Regions from separate parts of the Marinobacter sp. MDS2 genome, predicted to be linked through region 2. Evidence: predicted binding sites of a transcription regulator. Region 2 holds the regulator's gene; the other holds the start of a gene.
What was found. The regulator sigma-54, encoded in region 2, starts transcription at its own class of promoters, with help from an activator protein. The targets are predictions, from matches to a motif close to ANTGGCATNNANNTTGCTNT.
Positions count from the first base shown of each region.

Region 1: flgB (flagellar basal body rod protein FlgB) is a predicted target of sigma-54. The motif match lies at 4,768-4,787, and genes of this name have one in related genera.

Region 1 covers NZ_JAVAJF010000003.1:174,725-185,577, forward strand. Annotated here, with positions in the region: gene Q9245_RS14020 (ABC transporter ATP-binding protein) at 1-789, shown strand, start outside; gene Q9245_RS14025 (ABC transporter permease) at 786-1,559, shown strand; gene queF (NADPH-dependent 7-cyano-7-deazaguanine reductase QueF) at 1,580-2,398, shown strand; gene Q9245_RS14035 (adenylate/guanylate cyclase domain-containing protein) at 2,405-3,844, opposite strand; gene Q9245_RS14040 (nitroreductase) at 4,057-4,638, shown strand; gene flgB (flagellar basal body rod protein FlgB) at 4,859-5,257, shown strand; gene flgC (flagellar basal body rod protein FlgC) at 5,290-5,739, shown strand; gene Q9245_RS14055 (flagellar hook assembly protein FlgD) at 5,758-6,435, shown strand; gene Q9245_RS14060 (flagellar hook protein FlgE) at 6,464-8,377, shown strand; gene Q9245_RS14065 (flagellar basal body rod protein FlgF) at 8,451-9,203, shown strand; gene flgG (flagellar basal-body rod protein FlgG) at 9,287-10,075, shown strand; gene flgH (flagellar basal body L-ring protein FlgH) at 10,079-10,780, shown strand; gene Q9245_RS14080 (flagellar basal body P-ring protein FlgI) at 10,777-10,853, shown strand, end outside.
Region 2 covers NZ_JAVAJF010000001.1:846,186-857,038, forward strand. Annotated here, with positions in the region: gene murA (UDP-N-acetylglucosamine 1-carboxyvinyltransferase) at 1-426, opposite strand, end outside; gene Q9245_RS04015 (BolA family protein) at 446-694, opposite strand; gene Q9245_RS04020 (lipid asymmetry maintenance protein MlaB) at 755-1,072, opposite strand; gene Q9245_RS04025 (phospholipid-binding protein MlaC) at 1,069-1,722, opposite strand; gene mlaD (outer membrane lipid asymmetry maintenance protein MlaD) at 1,747-2,196, opposite strand; gene mlaE (lipid asymmetry maintenance ABC transporter permease subunit MlaE) at 2,218-3,000, opposite strand; gene Q9245_RS04040 (ABC transporter ATP-binding protein) at 2,997-3,809, opposite strand; gene Q9245_RS04045 (KpsF/GutQ family sugar-phosphate isomerase) at 4,013-5,002, shown strand; gene Q9245_RS04050 (HAD family hydrolase) at 5,002-5,571, shown strand; gene lptC (LPS export ABC transporter periplasmic protein LptC) at 5,568-6,167, shown strand; gene lptA (lipopolysaccharide transport periplasmic protein LptA) at 6,151-6,672, shown strand; gene lptB (LPS export ABC transporter ATP-binding protein) at 6,686-7,411, shown strand; gene Q9245_RS04070 (RNA polymerase factor sigma-54) at 7,594-9,126, shown strand; gene hpf (ribosome hibernation promoting factor) at 9,198-9,500, shown strand; gene ptsN (PTS IIA-like nitrogen regulatory protein PtsN) at 9,604-10,074, shown strand; gene rapZ (RNase adapter RapZ) at 10,117-10,853, shown strand, end outside.

The sequences.
Region 1 (10,853 bases), on a different contig from region 2:
GTGAACAAGTCGTCGGGTAAGGTCCGAGTATTCGGCAAGGATATTGATACTGAGTTATCGGATGCGAAGCTTAACCTCGGTGTGGTGCCTCAGGAGTTTAATTTCAATCAGTTTGAAAAGGTATTTGATATTGTCACCACGCAGGCGGGGTACTACGGAATTCCCCTGAAAAAGGCCCGCGTGTCCGCCGAGAAATATTTGAAAAAACTGGGATTGTGGGACAAACGCGATACTCCGGCCCGCATGTTGTCTGGAGGCATGAAACGGCGTCTTATGATAGCGCGAGCATTGGTGCATGAGCCGCGGTTGTTAATACTGGATGAGCCCACCGCCGGTGTGGACATCGAGCTGCGCCGCTCCATGTGGCAGTTTCTTGAAGAAATTAACCGGCAGGGCACCACCATTATCCTGACCACCCATTATCTGGAAGAAGCGGAAGCTCTGTGCCGGAATATCGCCATCATTGACCATGGCGAGATCATTCGTCACACCAGCAAGCGGGAATTGCTTCAGCAATTGAGTGTCGAGGCCTTTATTCTGGATACCGAACAAACACTGGATGCCGCACCCGAGCTGGGCGGATTTAAATGCGCGATTAACGGCGATGGTGCGCTGGAAGTCGAGGTGGCGAAAGGGCAGGGGCTCAACGCACTCTTCATGGAATTGGAAAAGCAAGGTATCAAGGTTAGCAGTATGCGAACCAAGGCTAACCGCCTCGAAGAGTTGTTTGTGCGAATGGTGGAAGAGAATGCGGCTGAAGCCAAAAAGACGAAGGAGGGCGCAGCATGACACCTCTGGCACTCTGGACGGCGTTTCAGACCATCGTTCTGCGAGAAATTCGGCGGTTTACACGGATCTGGCCGCAGACACTGCTGCCACCCGCGGTCACCATGACGCTGTATTTCATCATCTTTGGTAGTTTGATTGGCTCACGCATTGGTGATATGGGCGGCTTTGACTACATGCAGTTTATTGTCCCGGGGCTGATCATGATGGCGGTGATCACCAACTCATACGCTAACGTGGTGTCGTCGTTTTTCTCGATGAAGTTCCAGCGCAGCATCGAAGAGTTGTTGGTGTCGCCGGTGCCTAACTGGACGATTCTGGCCGGCTATGTTGTTGGTGGCATGTCCCGTGGACTGATTATCGGGCTGATTGTAACGCTGTTGTCGCTGGCCTTTACGCAGCTGGCAATCCATAACTTGCCGATGGTGATTATTACCGTTTTCCTGACCTCGGCGCTGTTCTCGCTGGGTGGTTTTATCAACGCCATGTTGGCAACCAAGTTCGATGATATCTCGATTGTACCGACGTTCGTGCTCACGCCGCTAACCTACCTTGGCGGGGTGTTTTACAGCATCGATCTTTTGCCAACGTTCTGGCAGAACGTATCGTTAGCCAACCCGATTCTGTACATGGTGAATGGCTTTCGCTACGGCATACTGGGTGTTTCGGATGTTAATCCGTTCGTTTCGCTTGGTATGATTCTGGGCTTTATTGTTCTGCTTTCCGTTATTGCCTTGCGCATGTTGGCGCGCGGCAAAGGCATTCGACACTAATTTGGAACCCGGTAACCGATATGGCACTTGATAACGCTCCGCTGGGGAAATCCAGCGACTACCCGGATCAGTACGATCCTTCGCTGTTGTTTCCGGTAGCCCGGGAAGAGAATCGCCGGCGTATTGGACTTGAGGATGGGCGCTGGCCCTGGTTTGGCGAAGATATGTGGCAGGCATGGGAGCTGTCCTGGCTGCGCCCCGGTGGCGTGCCTGTGGTGGCGTGGGCGGAGATTCGCTTCCCCGCTGCCTCGCCTTCGATTGTTGAGAGTAAATCTTTAAAGTTGTATCTCAACTCTCTGAATCAGCAAGTTTTTTCGTCTGAAGCGCAAGTCACAGAAACGATCATCCGGGATTTGTCCAAGGTGTGTGGCGGTGCTGTTCACGTGCAGATGCGTAGTGTCGATGAAACTGCCCCGGCGGTGGGCCGGCCAGACGGCTGCGAGTTGATCGATAACGAGGCGGTGGGCGATGTCGTGTACGAATACGCGCCGGATTCGCTGTTGGCGAATGGTCCCGAGGTAACGGAGGGGCTCTGTTCTCACTTGTTGAAGAGTAACTGCCCGGTCACGGGGCAGCCCGATTGGGCAACGATCTTTATCCGCTATACCGGTCCGGCCATTGATCGGGCTGGATTGCTGCGTTACATCATCAGCTTCCGCCAGAAACAAGACTTTCATGAGCACTGTGTAGAAACCGTGTTTACCGATTTGATGCAGCGTTGTAAGCCCACGGAATTGATGGTGTGTGCCCGATACACTCGCCGGGGCGGGTTGGATATTAACCCTTGGCGAAGCACTTGCCCTGAGGATGGCGTGGGGCCGAGGCTGGTTCGGCAGTAGGCGAGGTTAGTCTGAGTCGTCTTCCTGTCGGAGGCGATCGGCGGCATCTTCGAGTGCGGTCAGAATCGCTCTGCGCTCGCGCTCGGTGATCTTGTCCGAATCCAGATACATGGCAAAGCCGCTGTGTTCGTGTTCCAGAAAGCTGCGGTTGGGCCCCATGTCCCGGCGGAAGTCGACGACTTCGTAAATCGGCACCGGCTTGCCGAAGCCTTTTACGGTAATTTCGCCTTTGTCCCGGCACATGATGCGGTCTTTGATCAGCGAGAAGGTCTCGTAGGAAATTAGAATCTCGCCAGCTTCGGCCAGTGATTCAAGCCGGCTGGCCAGGTTCACTTCTTTGCCGATGATGGTGTAATCCATACGGTTCTCGGCGCCAAAGTTGCCGACGGTGGTGTATCCCGTGCTGATTCCCATGCGTATTTCCAGCGGGGTTTTAATGCCCTGACTGCGCCATTTCTGCCGCATGATCTTCATGTGTTTGCGCATGTCGATGGCCATGGATACGCACGCAAAGGCATCTTCACGCTGACCGCGGCTGGTCGGGTCGCCAAAAAATACCATAATGGAGTCGCCAACAAACTTGTCGATGGTGCCTCCATAGCGCAGCGCTACCTGGGACATTTCATTGAAGTAGTGGTTCAGGAGCTCGGTAAGGGCTTCGGGTTCCATCTCTTCTGACAGCTCTGTGAAGCCTTTGATGTCGGAAAAAAAGACCGCCAGCTTTTTGCGCTGGGTTTCCAGCCGAACATCGCGTTCGCCGGTAAAGATGGACTGCCACACCTGTGGCGAGAGGTATTTCGACAATTTATGAGAGAGCGCAATGGATTGCTCTCGCTGGTTCTGGATTTGGGTTTTCGCGTAGAGCAGGGCTCTTGCCTGAACGTGGGAGTAATAAGCGGTCACGCAGATGTAAACGCCGGTAGCCAACAGGGCTACGACGCTGGTCAGAAGCGGGGCTTGCAGATTGTCTGCGGTGCCAAAGGTTGCTACGGCAGCGGCCAGTGAGGCAGCGGTCAGTGCTGTTCCGAACAGCCATTGTCGAATGCCGCCGATAATCAGGCAGCTGAACATCAGCATTAAAACGATGGCGGTGGAGGGAATGGCAACCAGGCCCAGCGCACCGATTAGCGCGCCACCAAAAATACAGTCCAGCAGAAGCATTTTTTGGCGAATACGCGGAGAATTTCTCAGGAACGTGCGTCGGGTGATCAGATGGGCAAGGTGCGGCCAAACCATGGCGATTGCCACTAACCACAGAAACCACAGTGCAAATATATCCTGGATAACGCCGGTTACAGTAATGATCGAGGTAGATGCATACGCCAGAATGCGACCACTGTAGTCTGGCATAGGGGGAATAACGACGGTGTTATCGTAGGGGTCGTTTGATAAAACCTTTCCGGAGCTGGCGGAAACGTTGCGAAGCTCTGCCGGAGCACTCATCATCTTACTGGCGCACCCATACGGTCACGCTGAACGTAGATACGTCCTGTTTGTCAGCGCTGTGATTTGGTTGAGTGTGGCTCATGGTGAGTGCCGAAAGTTTTTTATTGGTAGTATCTGCGACTAAAGGTTAACAGTATTACGTATTACCCACAATTAACCCAGGTCAACAGAAACGACGATTTTGCACACACTTGTATGAATAGCGAGAGTATATGAGTTCTATTACCCAGTTTCTTATGGAGCGCTCGTCGGAACCGCGGCTAGAGGCACCGGCTCCGCCCCGTGATGTGGTCGATCTGGCGTTTCAGTGCGCTGCTCGAGCGCCAGATCATGCGCTGCTGCGTCCGTGGCGGTACCTCGTTATCGAAGGTGAAGCATTGGTTGCGCTTGGAGAGCTGTTTGCGAGATCGGGCTGCGTGGATGCCACTGAGAAGGCCCGTGAAAATGCCAGGAAAGCGCCGCTTCGTGCGCCGATGGTGATCGTGGGTATCGCATCGCCTAAGCCCCACAAAAAAGTACCGGATGTTGAACAGGTGATGTCGGCGGCATCTGGGATGTCGTTCTTGTCGCTGGCACTCTCTGATGCCGGCTATGGCATCATGTGGCGTTCAGGCGCCTTTGCCTACGATCCCGTTATTCGTGAAGGGCTGGGCTTGGCAGAAGATGAGATTATTACAGGTTTCCTTTATACCGGAACCGTTTCTTCCCGTAAGCCTCCCGTTCCCCGACCATCGAGTGGAGAGTTCGTCGAGGAGTGGTTGGGGCCCGAACAATCCCGCCCCTGGAGCGCTTGACGGCTGGGTGGCAGGATGAGGAAACAGCTTGCCGCCTTTTCCTGGTTTTTGCCGAACTGCCGACTTGAAACGGCACGAATATTTCAACCCACCCCCTATGAAGCCTGCGTTCCTGCAGGCTTTTCTGTTTTTGGCATCCTGCTTGCTTTATCCCCTTCAGAACGCAAAACCGGCAATCACTGACTGATCAGAAAGCCGGGGCAGATTTCAGGAGGCAGGCATGGCAATTTCATTCGATAGCGCATTGGGTATTCATGAGCAGGCTCTTCAGGGCCGCGTTAAGCGGGCAGAAGTGCTGGCGAATAATCTGGCAAACGCCGATACCCCGGGCTACAAGGCGCGTGATATCGACTTTCGGGCCATGATGCAGAAGGCGCAGAATGAAATGAGTGGCGTTCAGATGACCACCACCCACAGCTCTCACATGGAAGCCTCAGGATCCGGGGCCGATGGTGAGTTGTTGTACCGCACCCCTCACCAGCCCTCGGTTGACGGGAATACCGTAGATGCGCAACAGGAACAAACCCGCTTTATGCGCAACGCCATGGATTACCAAGCCAGCTTCCAGTTTCTCAGCAGTAAATTTTCCGGACTGACCAAAGCCCTAAAGGGTGAGTAAGCCGCAGCCATTTTTGAGTGAAGGAGACAGTCATGTCACTGGGTAACATTTTCGACATCGCGGGTTCGGGCATGACCGCGCAGTCACTGCGGCTGAACACCACCGCCTCGAACATTGCCAACGCCGAAACCGCCAGTTCAAGCACGGAGGGCACCTATCGAGCGCGCAAACCCGTGTTCGCGGCGATTCAGCAGTCCATGCTGAACCCGGAGCAACAAGCCTTTGGTACCAACCCGCAAGAAGGCGCGGGTGCGGGCGTTCGGGTTGAAGGAATCGTGGAAAGCGATGCCGAGCTGCAAATGCGGTACGAGCCTAACCATCCGGCAGCAAACGAAGACGGTTACGTGTTCTATCCGAACGTCAATGTGGTGGAAGAAATGGCGGACATGATGTCGTCATCGCGAAGTTTTCAGATGAACGTGGATGTGATGAATACCGCGAAATCCATGATGCAGCGTATCTTGACGCTGGGTCAGCAGTAATAGGGCGAGGAGAAAGTGATGAGTGCAGTAAATTCAGCGTCTGCCGCCGATGTGCTGGGCCAGTACCGAGTTCAGCAAGACAGCAAAGCCCAGGGGGGCAGCGAGCTTGGTAAAGATGCCTTCATGGAGTTGATGTTGGCGCAGATGAAGAATCAGAACCCGCTGGAGCCGCAGGACAACGGTGATTTCATTTCTCAGCTAGCTCAGTTCAGTTCTCTGGAAGAAATGCAGAATCTGACTGGCACCGTAGGCGAAGTGGCCGGCCAGTTCCGTTCTAGTCAGGCGCTGCAGGCGTCGGCCATGGTGGGCAAGACCGTTCTGGCTCCGTCCAGTGTGGGCATTCTGGGCGCAGAGGGCGAAGTGACCGGCACGATTGAAGTTCCTGCTTCCACAGGTGGTTTGCGGCTGTCGGTTATGAGCCAGTCAGGCGAGCTTGTTCGGCAGATTGATATGGGTAGCAGCAAGGCTGGTGTGGTGTCTTTTCGTTGGGATGGTCAAGACGGCAACGGCAATGCTTTGCCGCCCGGCCCGTACCAGATTGTTGCACAGGGTAGTTACCCATCCGGGCCGCAGCAGTTGGGCACCATGGTCAGTGCGAACGTAGACAGTGTGTCTTTGAATAACGGTGGCTCGATTACATTGAATCTTGCTGGCATGGGCTCGATTGCCCTGTCTGACGTCAAGCAAATTAACTGAACCGGTGTCGGACCAGGAGGTATAAGTCATGGCATTTAATACAGGATTAAGTGGTCTGCGGGCCGCATCGGTGGATCTGGATGTAACCGGCAACAACATTGCTAACGCCAGTACCGTCGGTTTTAAAGGCAGTAAGGTGCAGTTCGGTGATCTGTACGCCAACGGATTTTTAAGTGGTGGCACCAACCCGATTGGTGACGGTGTTCGGGTGCAGGATGTGAAGCAGTCGTTCGGTCAGGGCAACATTAGTTTCACCGATAGTGGGCTGGACATGGCCATCAGCGGCGATGGCTTCTTCATTCTGAGTAATAATGGTGAAACCCGTTTCTCCCGCGCTGGTCAGTTCGGGATTGATAAAGACGGATTCGTGGTGAATAACCAGAACATGAAGGTGCAGGGTTACACGGCGGATGATGACGGGAATTTGTCTGGTGTGCGTGGCGATCTCGCTATTGAGACTGGAAACCTTGCGCCGCGTAGAACTACGAATCTGGTTACGGATTTGAATTTGGATTCGCGGCAGCCGGTGTTGGAGCAGCGAATTCGCAATATAGCTCCTATTAATGTTGCCTCATTGAGAGGTTCGGAATTTACGTTCAACTATAACGACGGCACTGGCAATTACCAGGTTTCCCCCATAGGAGCGAACGCATCCGCTGCAGAGGCGGCCAGTTCAATTAATGCCGCTCCGGGTGTGACGGCGACGGCGAGCACGTCGGCGACGTTAACCGCGTTGAGCGATTCAGATGTCAGCAATGCTGCGAATTTTCGCATGGAAATTAAGATTGGCGGGTCCGCGCCAATCGCTCTTGACCTGCAAAACGTAGCTACCTTAGAAGATGTCGCTGCGGCTATTAATAATAGCAGTCAGAGTTCAGTCTCGGCGTCGGTCATCGATCATGATGATGATCCTAATACCGACCCAGTATTGAGGATTGTTCAGGATAGCGGAGAGCTCTTGGAGGTGGCTTATGGCGATGCTCCCAACGGAACGCCATTGGCGAACAATCAAGCCTATGACGGAGAATTGGTCGTAACCACTGACCGTAGCGTGGATGGGGTCACAACCGATTCCGGCAGTACTTCGTTCGAGGTTGCCTTTAACGCAACTGACTTTACCGAGATAAATGCCTTCAACCCCATAGACCAGCGCACCTATAACCACGCCACTTCAACAAAGATCTATGACAGCCTGGGCAACACTCACGAAATGACCCAGTTTTTCGTGAAAGAGCCATCGCCAAATGGCGGTGTGGGCCAAAGTCAGTGGTCTATTTATATTGAGATTGATGGAGAGATGGTTGCAGGTACGGACCAGCAGCCATACACCGCTCTGTTCAACCAGGACGGTCAGCTGGAGTCCATTAACGGCGATGTGAATGGCGAAATTATTATCGCTGACTGGGTGCCGAAAGATCCGAACGGTGCCCCGAATGGTGCTGATGGTCCACCAGCGAATCCTTCAAGTGTGGTGAGCCCGATTCCGCTGCCCGCTGACAGCTCCGCCTTTGTTCTGGATCTTGGCAGAGCTACGCAGTATGGCGCCACATTTGGTGTGAACAATCAGCAGCAAAACGGTTATACGACAGGCCGGCTTTCGGGGTTGGATGTTTCTGGAGAGGGGGTGATCTTTGCTCGCTATACCAACGGTCAATCGAAAGCTCTGGGGCAGGTCGCGCTTGCATCCTTCAATAACACGAACGGTTTATCTCCGGTAGGCGATACCACCTGGGTTGAGTCCTTCGAATCCGGCCAGCCGGTCATCGGCGCTCCGGATACCGGAACTCTGGGCTCGATCAAGGCAAGTTCGGTAGAAGAGTCCAACGTTGATCTTTCGGCAGAGCTCGTCAACCTGATCATTGCCCAGCGCAACTATCAGGCAAACGCCAAGACTATTGAAACCTCGGATGCGGTCACCCAGACCATCATCAACCTCCGCTAATCCTTCCATGTAAACATGGCATGACTCCTGCAGGAAGACTGGAAACAGTCAAAATTCCGGCAGGAGTTTGCCCATGGACAAAGCCCTCTACATTGGAATGTCTGGCGCTAAGCAGAACATGCTGGCCCAGCGTGCCCACGCCAACAACCTCGCCAACGTGAACACCACGGGGTTCAAGAAGGATTTTGCTCAGGCCCGCAGCATGCCGGTGTTTGGTGAGCATCATCCCACCCGCGCCTATGCCATGACGGAGCGCCCGGGTACTGATCTATCCGCTGGCGCTTTAATGGATACCGGCCGAAAACTCGACGTTGCGGTTGAAGGCGACGGTTGGCTGGCGGTTCAGAACAATCAAGGCGAAGAGGTGTTCACTCGCAGTGGCAGCTTGCAGGTCGATGTGAACGGCTTGGTTCGCATGCCCAGTGGCGAGTTGGTGTTAGGTAACGGTGGCCCGGTTGCTTTGCCGCCGTTCGACGACCTGTTGATCGGGGCTGACGGCACCGTATCTGTTGTGCCAGTGGGTGGTCCGCCGGATCAGCTGGTGGAAGTTGATCGCCTGAAGTTGGTGAACCCGCCGGCAGATGCTTTAGAAAAAGGTTTGGATGGATTTATCCGTCGAAAGCCGGATCAGGCTATTGGCGGGGTTGAGCCTGCCGACGCAAACATGCGCATGGCCACCGGATTTTTGGAAAGTTCCAACGTCAATGCCGTGGAAGAGATGATCTCCAACTTGCAGTTATCTCGCCAATACGAGATGCAAGTGAAGGTTATGTCCACCGCTAACGAGAATTCCGAGGCAACGGCACGGCTGTTGCAGAACCTCTGATAACGCTGAATTAAGCATCACCGGCCGGCACTAAGCGGCAAACAATGGCCGCTTCGGCAGCCGGCAAGGTAAGGAGTAGAAACATGCATCCAGCACTATGGGTCAGTAAAACCGGGTTAAGCGCGCAGGACACCAACCTGTCGACCATTTCCAACAACCTGGCGAACGTGAACACCACCGGTTTCAAGCGGGACCGGGCGGTGTTTCAGGATCTGCTGTATCAGATCAATCGCCAACCCGGCGGTATGAGTACCGAGAACACCGAGCTTCCGTCCGGCCTGCAGCTGGGTACCGGTGTGCGAGTGGTTGGTACGGCAAAACAGTTCAGTCAAGGTAATCTGCAGATTACCGAGCAACCACTGGATATGGCGGTAAACGGCCGCGGTTTCTTTCAGATCGCCATGCCTGACGGCCAAATTGCCTACACCCGGGATGGCCAGTTCCAATTGAATTCCGATGGTGATGTGGTCACCCCGGACGGCTACCCGCTGGAGCCAAACATCAACGTGCCGGAAGACACCACCAATGTAACCATCGGTCGTGATGGCACAGTTACTGCGGTCACGAATGATCAAGCGGCACCGGTCAATCTCGGCCAAATTACGCTGGTGAACTTTATAAACCCGCAGGGTTTGCAGGCGATTGGTAACAACCTGTTTAAGGAAACCAATGCCAGTGGCGATCCTCAGGAAGGGGAGCCGGGTTTGGCGGGAATTGGCACCATCGAGCAGGGCACCGTTGAGTCCTCCAACGTGGAAGTGGTGGAAGAGTTGGTCAACATGATCACCACCCAGCGGGCTTACGAGATGAACTCCAAGGTGGTTTCCACCACAGACCAAATGCTTCAGTTCATTACCAACAATATTGGGTAAGTTATGAAACGCATACATCAAACCTGGACAGCAAAGCGCGTGGCCACACTGGTATTGGTGGGAGGCCTGATGATTCTACAGGGCTGCACAGCCATGTCCCGTCCTCGTGCAGTGCCGGATGATCCGGCCTATGCGCCGGTGCGTGCCCAGGCGATGATGCAGCGTGACCCGGACTCCGGTTCTATCTATCAGGTGTCCCGCAACTACAACATATACGGGGATACCAAAGCCCTGAACGTTGGAGATGTGCTGACGGTGTTATTGGAAGAGTCCACTCGCGCCAGCAAGAACGCTGAAACCACCATCACCAAAGATCAGGAACTGAGTCTTCCCGAGCCCAATATCTTCGGAAAGAACAACATTGGCCTGAATGCCTCGGCCAATCTTGAACGGGATTTCCAAGGCGCCGCCGAGGCGGACCAAAGCAACAGCCTGGCCGGAAGCATCACCGTGACGGTAACGGAAGTATTGCCGAACGGCGTACTGCGCATCCGTGGCGAGAAGTGGCTTTCTCTTACCAATGGCGATGAGTACATCCGCCTCACCGGTATGGTGCGCCCGCAGGATATTGCGCCCGATAACACCGTAGCCTCAAACCGAATCGCAGATGCTCGCTTTGCGTATGGCGGTACGGGCGACTTTGACCAAGCCAATCAAATGGGCTGGCTGGCCCGCTTCTTTAACAGTGAGTGGTGGCCGTTATGATTCGCAAACTTTGTGTGGTCTTTACGATGTTGGCGGTTATGGCATCGCCCGTAGCGGCAGACCGGCTGAAAGA
Region 2 (10,853 bases):
GTTCTCGACCTTGATGTCCGCACCCATCTGCTCGAGGCCGTGGATGTGCAGGTTGACCGGCCGCGTACCAATGGCACAACCACCGGGCAAAGACACCTGAGCCTCGCCAAAGTGCGCAACCAGCGGCCCTAGCACCAGAATGGAGGCCCGCATGGTTTTTACCAGCTCGTAAGGCGCGTGGTAATGCTCAATGGTGTTGGCGTGCACTTCAACACTCATTTTCTCGTCAATCAGCAGCTCGACACCCATTCGGCCCAGCAACTCGATCATGGTGGTGACGTCGTTCAGATGCGGCAGGTTGCCAACGGTTACCGGCTCGGAAGCCAACAGCGTTGATGCCAAAATCGGCAAAGCCGCGTTCTTGGCACCGGAAATCCGAATCTCGCCATCCAGAGGCTTACGGCCCCGGATCAGAAGTTTATCCACAATAGTAATCCTGTTCTGTTTAGCCGTTGGCCTGCCGCGCAGCCCACTCGCTCGGAGTAAAGGCTTTCGGGTGAAGAGCGTGAATGGTGCCGTCCATGATGTGCTGGAACAGTACCTTGTTGATCATCTGCTGTCTTTTAATGGTAGGCAGGCCTTCGAATACGTCACCCACTGCAACGACCATGTAGTGGTTGCCATCGACTTGTACCTGAACCTCACAATCAGGCAGGGCCTCTTTAACAAGTTCGGTAACCTGGGCGGCGTCCATAGAAAATCCTCAGCATTATTAAAATCAGGAGCGGAATTGTAACCAATTCCCGAGCGGCGGTCAGCTATGTGGGGAAAATCCGGGCAGATGGGCATCCAGGTTACTCAATGCCGCCAACGACTGTAAGCGGTCACTGGCACCCTCAAAAGAGAGCGCCACCTGTTTGGATTGGGCCAACCGTTGCCAGCACATCAGCATAGACAACACCACACTGTGGGCCGTATCCAGCTGCGCGAGATCAACCCTCAATGCCCCCGTGGCCGAGCCAACGAGATTTTCGCCTTGCTTGCGCAACTCAATCACGGTGTTCGCGTCTACCTTGCCGGTAACACTCAACACCGAACCTTCCAGCTTAACGACCGGGCGAGAGCTGCTCATGAGGCATTCACGTCCTCTTCCAGGTTCAACGATTTGACCGAATCAGTCCAACCGTCAATCACAACCTGAACCTGGCCGCGATTCTCTTCCATTTCCTGAGCAAAACGGTCACGGAAGGCCAAACCGATGTTGACGCCTTCAACAATCACGTTTTCCATCAACCAGCGGTCTTCTTTGTTCTTGTACATCGAGTAGGTCACGGGGTAGCGATTGCCCGAGGCCGTAATCACTACCAACTGCACCGATGCGCGGTTTTCGTTTTGCGGCAGAATCTCTGCTTCCCGCACTTCGATGGTGAAATCATCGGCGGTCACCAATGCTTTGGCATAGCTATCAAACAAACTGCGCTTGAACTTGGCAACAAACTCGTCCCGCTGCTCAGGGGTGGTCTGGCGCGCGTAACGGCCCATAACTCGGGCGGCTATCCGTCGAAAATCCACAAAATCGGTCAACGCGTCTTCCATGCTCTGGTAAAAGGCTTCCGGATCTTTTTCAAACAGGCCTTTTTCCGCGTTCAGCTTCTGTACCAACATTTGGGTGTTGTCGCTGACATATTGTTCCAGCTCGTCCTCTACACCGGCCCAGGCCTGACCTGCAACCATCATCAACAGCGCAACAATAACAAACAGCTTTCGCTTGAAACTTAACATCCTAATCTCCTGTCCTGTAGGGCATCAGCGGCCAGAGGCAAAGTTGCTGATCAATCTTTCCAGATTCATCGCAGACTGGGTGGAATAAAACGTGTCACCCTCGCTCAACGACTCCATATCTCCACCAATCGAAATATCAATGTATTGTTCCCCTAACAGCCCGGAAGTCCGAATCACTGCCGCACTGTCTGCCGGAATGGTATCCACATCCGACTGAATGGCCATGGCTACCCTGGCCTGAAACGTGTTCTTATCGAGACTGATGGACTCGATGGACCCCACGGTCACGCCGGCCATCGATACCTTGCCGCGCGGAGTCAGCCCCCCCACATCGTTAAAGTTCGCGTAGATTGTATACGTCGACGACGCCGACTTGGGCGACAACCCACTCACTTGCAACGCCAAAAACAGCAACGCTGCCAGCCCGGCGATCATGAAGAAACCTACCACTATTTCCGTTGTTCTCTGCACCATAACAGGGCTCCAGAATCCTTATTAGAAATCGCCAAACATGACAGCGGTCAGCACAAAATCGAGGCCGAGCACCGCCAGTGATGAATACACAACCGTTTTGGTCGTCGCAGAACTGATGCCTGCAGACGTAGGCACACAATCATACCCTTGATACACGGCTATCCAGGCACACACGAAACCGAAAACCACACTTTTAACAACGCCGTTAAGCACGTCATCGAGAAAATCGACCGATGACTGCATGTTGCCCCAGAAGGAACCTTCAAATACTCCCAGCCAGTCCACACCTACCAGCATGCCACCCCAGATACCGACAACCGAGAAGATCATCGCCAGTATCGGCATTGCGATGAACCCGGCCCACAAACGGGGTGCAATCACCCGTCGCAAGGGATCAACCCCCATCATCTCCATGCTGGACAGTTGCTCGGTGGCCTTCATCAATCCGATTTCCGCGGTCAATGCTGAGCCCGCACGACCGGCAAACAGAAGCGCTGTTACCACTGGCCCCAGCTCGCGCACCAAGGTGAGCGCAATCATCTGACCAATCGCCGCTTCCGAGCCATAATCACTGAGAATGGTATAGCCCTGCAGGGCCAGCACCATGCCAATAAACAAGCCAGAAACCACTACGATGGCAAGCGAAAGCACACCGACCGCATACAGCTGTTTCACCAGAAGCGGAAAACCTGTCGCAGGTTTGGGCACCCCCACAAGCACGCCGAACAGAAATTGAGTCGCACGGCCCAAAGAGCCCACCACTTCCATACTTCTTCGACCAAAGCCCGCTACATAATCCATCATATCGACACTCCTTTGATACCGAAGTCATCAACAGGCTTGTTCGCCGGATAATGGAAAGGTACCGGACCGTCGGGCTGGCCACTCAAGAACTGTTGCACGAGTTCAGACGGGTGATTCCGCAACTCTTCCGGTGTGCCGGTACCAATCACCTTGCCATCGGCAATAATGCACGCGTAATGGCAGATGCTCAGGGATTCCGGCACATCGTGAGACACCAGTACGCTGGTCAGCCCCATCGAGCTATTGAGATCCCGGATCAACTTGACCAACACACCCATCGCGATCGGATCCTGCCCGGCAAAGGGTTCGTCGTACATGATCAGTTCGGGATCCAGTGCAATACTTCGAGCCAAAGCCACTCGGCGGGTCATGCCACCCGAAAGCTCGGAGGGCATCAGATCACGCGCACCTCGGAGCCCGACCGCTTCCAGCTTCATCAACACGATGTCGCGAATCATGTCTTCCGGCAGAGCGGTATGCACGCGCAGCGGGAAGGCTACGTTCTCGAACACACTGATGTCGGTGAACAAAGCGCCACTCTGAAAGAGCATGCCCATCTTTTCGCGCAGACGGTACAGCTCCTTCCGCTTAAGCTTCGGAACCTCGTGACCGGCCACCATAACCTGACCGGAATCCGGTTTCAGTTGACCACCGATCACCCTGAGCAGCGTGGTCTTGCCGGTGCCACTAGGGCCCATAATGGCGGTAATCTTACCCACGGGAATATCCAGGGTAATGCCATCAAAGATGCGCCGTCCGGAGCGGGAAAACACCACATCCTTTAGCGTAATGTATGCAGATGACTCCATAATCGATCCTTTTCGAGGAGCGCCTACATTAAGATAAGCGTCGCCGGACCTCAATCTCAGGTTGTTAAAATGTACTGATGGCAACGTTCAGTTCCCCTGAACATTGGCAGCCCTACCGGGTATCAGTGATATACTTTCCGCCATAGTCGTCCGTCCCGATAACAGGGCCGGGTCCACAGACCGACCGAGTAAAGCCAGCCGAGATGACAGATTCAAACACTTCAAGTTCCCGGGATTACCGCAACTCCGCCGTTCGGGCCATCCAGATTGAACGGGATGCAATCGAAGCACTTGAACACCGTATCAACGGCGACTTCACCCGTGCCTGCGACATCATCATGGCCTGCAAAGGCCGGGTCGTGGTGACGGGCATGGGCAAATCCGGCCACATCGGAAACAAAATTGCGGCAACACTGGCCAGCACCGGCACACCTTCATTCTTTGTGCATCCGGGCGAAGCCAGTCATGGCGACCTTGGCATGATCACCCCGCAGGACGTTGTCATCGCCATTTCCAACAGCGGCAGCACCAGCGAAGTGGTGACCATTCTACCTTTAATTCGAAGAATGGGCGCGCCACTGATCAGCATGACGGGCAATCCCGACTCATTGCTGGCAAAAGAAGCCGCAGCCAACCTGGACGTGAGCGTTGCCATTGAAGCCTGCCCGCTCGGGCTCGCCCCAACCTCCAGCACGACCGCTACGCTCGTGATGGGCGATGCATTGGCCGTGGCATTGCTGGAAGCCCGCGGGTTCAGCGCGGAGGACTTTGCTTTCTCGCATCCGGGCGGTCGATTGGGGCGTCGCTTACTACTGCGCGTTTCCGACATCATGCACGCAGGCGACAAGGTGCCACGGGTACTTGAAAGCACCACCCTCAGCGGTGCACTTCTGGAGATAACCCGTAAAGGCCTGGGCATGACCACGGTGGTGAACGACGCCGGCGAATTGACGGGCATTTTTACCGACGGCGACCTGCGCCGAACGCTGGACAAATCGGTTGATGTACACACGACCGCCATCAACCAGGTGATGACCCGCAACGGCAAAACCATTCTGGCCGACCAGCTGGCCGCCGACGCGCTCAATATTATGGAAGAGCTAAAGATCAACGCCCTGCCGGTAACCGATACTGACGGCAATCTGGTGGGCGCCATCAACATGCACGACTTGTTGCGGGCGGGGGTTATCTGATGCCAGAACTGACACCCCCCATGAGCCAGCACTGGAGTGACGAGCTTCGCGCCAAAGCCGCCGCCATCAAACTCGTGGCCTTTGATGTAGACGGTATTATGAGTGACGGAAAACTCTACTTCAGTGCCAGCGGCGACGAACTGAAAACGTTCAACATTCTGGACGGATTGGGGCTCAAGCAACTGATGAACGCGGGCATCACCGTTGCCGTGATTACCGGCAGACGCTCGCCACTGACCGAAAAACGCATGAGCGACCTGGGTATCACGCACCTCATGCAAGGCCGGGAAGACAAAAAGGTGGCCCTGCAGGAACTGGTGGCCAACATGGACATCAGCCCCGAGCAAATCGCTTACATGGGCGACGACCTGCCTGACCTCCCTGCCCTGCAATTCGCCGGCCTGGGCATTACCGTACCGAACGGGTATTGGCTGGTCAGGCAGCACGCGGATTATTGCACCACCATTGCCGGCGGCAGTGGTGCCGTGAGAGAAGCCAGCGATTTGATTCTCTGGTCCCAAGACCGGCTTGCGGCAACCCTTGAACCCTATGTGAGCGCCGAATCGTGATCGCGCGTTTGTTCAGTCCCGGAAAAGGCAAAGCCTGGGCCCGAACCCTGGCTTTAGGCGGAACCATTGCGGCCACCTTATTTCTCATGTGGCAAAGCGATGAGCCGCCGGGTAGCCAGGATAATGCCAAGGAACTGCGCGGCCCGGACGAACCGGACGGATTTATCGTTCAGGCCGAATACCGAACCTGGGACGCTCAGGGCAATCCGAAAATCCGGCTGACCAGCCCGCGCATTGAACAGTTCGAAAGCCAAAACCTGGCTGCCATGGAACAACCCCGGGCAACCCTGCACGGTGAAGGCGACCCGGTGCCGTGGAATATTGAAGCGGATCAAGGTAGCCTTCTGCAAAATGAGGGTCTGGTCAATCTGCACGGTAACGTGGTGATCCATCGCCAGTTAAGCGGCGCTGACACCACCTTCAAAACCGACGAACTAACCCTCAACAACACCGAGGGTACCGTGTACACCGACCAACCGGTGACCATCACCGAACCGCACGGAACCACAAAGGCAACGGGCATGAAAGCCTGGCTAGACGACCGAATTCTGGAACTCAATTCCCAAGTGGAAGGGCATTATGATCCCATCAGGTAACCGACTTCTTTTTCCGCTGATTATGGCCGCTACCTTTCTGGCCAATACGGCGGCCGCCTTCACTCTGGACTCCGACGAGCCCATTAAAGTCAGCGCCAACTCCGCCCGTCTGGATGACAGCGCGGGCACTGCCATCTACACCGGTGCCGTGGAATTGGTGCAAGGCAGCGTTAAGCTGGATGCCGAACGGGTTGTACTTTATCGCAGCCCACAGGGACTTAGCCGCATTGAAGCAAGCGGCTCCCCCGCTCATTATCGCCAGCCGTCCCAGGATCAAACGGCCGTTATCAATGCCGAGGCACTGAACATTACCTGGTCGGCCAAAGACAGCCAGCTGACCTTCGAGCGAGAAGCCTTGATCGAACAAGGTGGCAGCACGTTTCGCGGTGATGTCATTCATTACGACACAGTGAACCGGGTGGTTACAGCAGAAGGCGGCAATTCGGAGGGCACAAGCTCAGGCCGCGTAGAAATGGTGATTCAGCCCCGCAGCTCAGGTCAATAACAGGAAGGTTCTGATGGCAGTTCTCAGGGCCAGCAATCTGGCCAAAAGCTACAAACAGAAAAAAGTGGTTCTGGATGTTTCACTGGAAATCCGTTCCGGCGAAATCGTCGGCCTGCTCGGCCCTAACGGCGCCGGCAAAACCACCTGCTTTTACATGATTGTCGGACTGGTCCCGGCTGACCATGGCCGCATCACCATCGACAACAACGACATCACCCCCCTGCCCATGCACGGGCGTGCCCGCAAAGGCATCGGCTACTTGCCACAGGAGGCGTCAGTATTCCGTAAGCTGACCGTGCGCGACAACATCATGGCCATTCTGGAAACGCGCAAATCGCTTTCCAAGGCGGATCGTGAGGCCAAGCTGGAAGAGTTGCTGGAAGAGTTCCACATCACCCACATTCGTGACAGCCTGGGTATGGCGCTTTCTGGCGGTGAACGTCGCCGGGTAGAAATCGCCCGGGCATTGGCAATGGAGCCGGCCTTCATTCTTCTGGACGAACCCTTCGCCGGCGTAGATCCCATTTCCGTCAGCGACATCAAACACATCATCCGGCACCTTCGCGACAAAGGCATTGGCGTTCTGATCACCGATCACAACGTGCGCGAAACACTGGATATTTGTGAGAACGCTTACATTGTCTCGGGCGGCCACATCATTGCATCGGGCAACGCAGATGCCATTCTGGCCAACCAGCAAGTGAAGGAAGTGTACCTTGGGGATGAGTTCCGACTTTAGACAATCGTAGACCTGAAGGCCGGGCTGATTGTTTTGCTGAACGCGAGCAAGTAAACTCGGCAGGGTACTTGCTTAAATTGTTGATCGCGTACTGTAAGTTACCAGCACACAACAATTTTTTATATTTGCAAGCAATGCTTTTGATCAGGATACGAGCACGTTATGGATATTGAGCCATGGTTATGAAAGCTTCATTACAGCTTAAAATGGGCCAAAGCCTAACCATGACCCCCCAGCTGCAACAAGCCATTCGGCTACTGCAGCTTTCCACGTTGGATCTACAGCAAGAAATCCAGCAGGCACTCGACTCCAACCCGATGCTGGAAACCTCCGAGGACGACGATCAGGCAGATTCAGTCGAGCAGCAGGAAAACAACCACGACGAACAACACGAGACTGCCTCGGCGCCGGAAGAATCCGCTTCAGATTCGCAAAGTACGGACTGGGACGAATCGGAAACCGCACCCGACTGGTCAGCGGAAGATCAAACACCCGACAATATCCCTGACGACCTGCCGGTCGATACTGCCTGGGACGACATCTACCAGTCAGCACCAGCTCCGGCCAGCCGTGGCGACGATGAAAACGACTCCGACTTCGAAACCCGAAACTCGCCCAGCGAAACCCTGCACGACCATCTGGAATGGCAGCTGAACCTGACCCCGCTCAGCGAACGGGATCAGGCGATTGCACACGCCCTGCTGGATGCGGTCGATGACCGGGGCTACTTGACGTCTTCCATCGAAGAAATTCATTCCGGCCTGTTTGAAGGCTCAGAAGACGATCCATTGGAACTCGACGAAGTGCAGGCGGTTCTGCACCGACTCCAGCACTTTGATCCACCGGGGGTGTTTGCCAGAGATCTTCAGGATTGCCTGATGATCCAGCTTGGCCAGCTGCCACCGGACACCCCATGGCTGCGCCAGGCCAAGCTGGTCGTGACCCAGTTTCTGCACTTGCTGGGCAACCGTGACTACGCGCAACTGCTTCGCCGTAGCCGGTTGAAAGAAGATCAGCTGAAAGAAGTGTTGGGGCTGATCACCAGCCTGAACCCGACCCCCGGCGACAGCATCGACCGTACAGAACCAGACTATGTCATTCCGGATGTCATCGTGCGCAAACATGAAGGCCGGTGGCGCGTGGAGCTCAATCCGGAAATTGCCCCGCGCATTCGCGTAAACGCGAGCTATGCTTCATTAATACGACGGGCGGACAGCAGCGCCGATAACACCTACATGCGCGACCAACTGCAGGAGGCCAAGTGGTTTATCAAAAGCCTGCAGAGCCGCAACGAGACCTTGCTCAAAGTGGCCACTCGCATTGTGGAATACCAGCAGGGCTTTCTGGATCATGGTGACGAAGCCATGAAACCGCTCATCCTGTCGGACATTGCCCAGGCGGTGGATATGCACGAATCGACCATATCCCGGGTTACCACGCAAAAATACATGCATACACCCCGAGGCATTTTTGAGCTTAAATACTTTTTCTCCAGCCACGTGGGCACTGCCGAGGGTGGAGAATGTTCCTCAACGGCGATTCGTGCGATGATCAGAAAACTGATTGCGGACGAAACTCCGAAAAAGCCATTGAGTGATAGCAAAATTGCAGCCATGCTAGGAGAACAGGGAATCAATGTTGCCCGACGTACCGTAGCCAAGTACAGAGAGGCGATGCACATCCCTCCCTCGAACGAGCGTAAACGTTTGGTTTAAGGATTCGTCAGTACAAGAGGTGCTGACACTCAGTCCGGCAAAAGCCGGCTATATGACAACAGGAGAAGCCTATGCAACTCAACATTTCAGGCCATCATGTAGAACTGACTCCCGCACTAAAGGATTACGTAAACACCAAGTTTGATAAGCTTGAGCGACACTTTGACCACATCAGTAATTGTCAGGTGACGCTGCAAGTTGAGAAAGTTCGCCAGATGGCCGAAGCTACCCTCCACGTGATTGGTGGCGAAATTCACGCAAAGGCTGAAAACGAGGATATGTACGCCGCCATCGACGGCCTGGTCGACAAACTCGACCGCCAGATCCTCAAACATAAAGAAAAGACAGTTGCCCGGATGCAAGGTAACGGCTAACGCGCCTCTTAGCGTGAAACCGAACCGGGTGTTTCAATAAAACGTGCTGCGGCAGGAGTATGATCCGGCCGCAGCCTTTTTTTTACGGAAATGAAGTCGATCTATGAGCGATTCATCCCTGACCATCGACAACATTCTGGCTCCAGAACTGACTCTGTGCCGTGTTGCAGCGTCAAGCAAGAAGCGTGTACTGGAGTTTATCGCCGAGCACATTCACCAGCAGGATGAAAGTCTCAACGATACAGATATCTTCAACAACCTGGTGTCGCGGGAGCGGCTGGGCAGTACCGGCATAGGCGAAGGCATCGCCATTCCCCATTGCCGGCTGGACGGGCTGAATAGGGTCATCGGCGTGTTGATGACTCTGGCCGAACCGGTCGAGTTCGATTCCATCGACAACCAGCCCGTCGATATTGTTTTCGCCCTGGTTGTGCCCAAAGAAGCGACCAGCGAACACCTGGAGCTGCTCAGTCAGCTCGCTGAAAAGTTTAATGAAAGCTCTTTTTGCGAAAAGCTGCGCCAGTGCCAGGATACCGACCATCTGCACAAGGCCATGATTTCGAATCAGAACTGATACGAATTCAGCAAAAGCGCGCAGCATGAGAGGAACACTGTTATGAAGCTGATCATCGTCAGCGGCCGCTCAGGCTCGGGAAAAAGTACCGCCTTGCACGTACTGGAAGATTTGGGGTTTTACTGCATCGACAACCTCCCCATAGGGCTCCTCTTCCCTCTGACCCAGGAAGCCGCCACCCAGGAGGCGACCACTCGCCTGCGTAAAATGGCAGTCAGCATTGACGCACGCAACCTGTCGGGCGAGCTGGCCAACTTCGAGGCCATATACAGTCAGCTCAAAAGCACCGGCATGGATGTCGAAATCATCTTCCTGGATGCCGACGAGCAAACATTGCTGCAGCGTTTTCACGCAACTCGACGCAAACACCCGCTCAGCGATGATAAAACATCGCTTCCTGAAGCAGTGTCTTACGAGAAAACCCTTCTAGAGCCGCTGTCCCGGCTGGCCGACCTGTACGTCAACACCACCGGGCTGTCCATGTACGAGCTACGGGACATGGTCAAGCAGCGGGTTGCGGGCCGGAAGGACCAGGAATTGGCCTTGCTGGTTCAGTCGTTCGGCTTCAAGCACGGGGTACCGGTTGACTCCGATTACGTGTTCGACGTTCGGTGCCTTCCGAATCCCTATTGGGACACCAGCCTCCGCAAGTACACCGGCGTTGACCAACCGGTCATCGACTTCCTCGAGCGCGAGCCTTTGAGCCAGAAGATGGTCAACGACATCATTGGGTTTCTCGATTCCTGGCTTCCCTCGTTTGCAGACAGCAATCGCAGCTA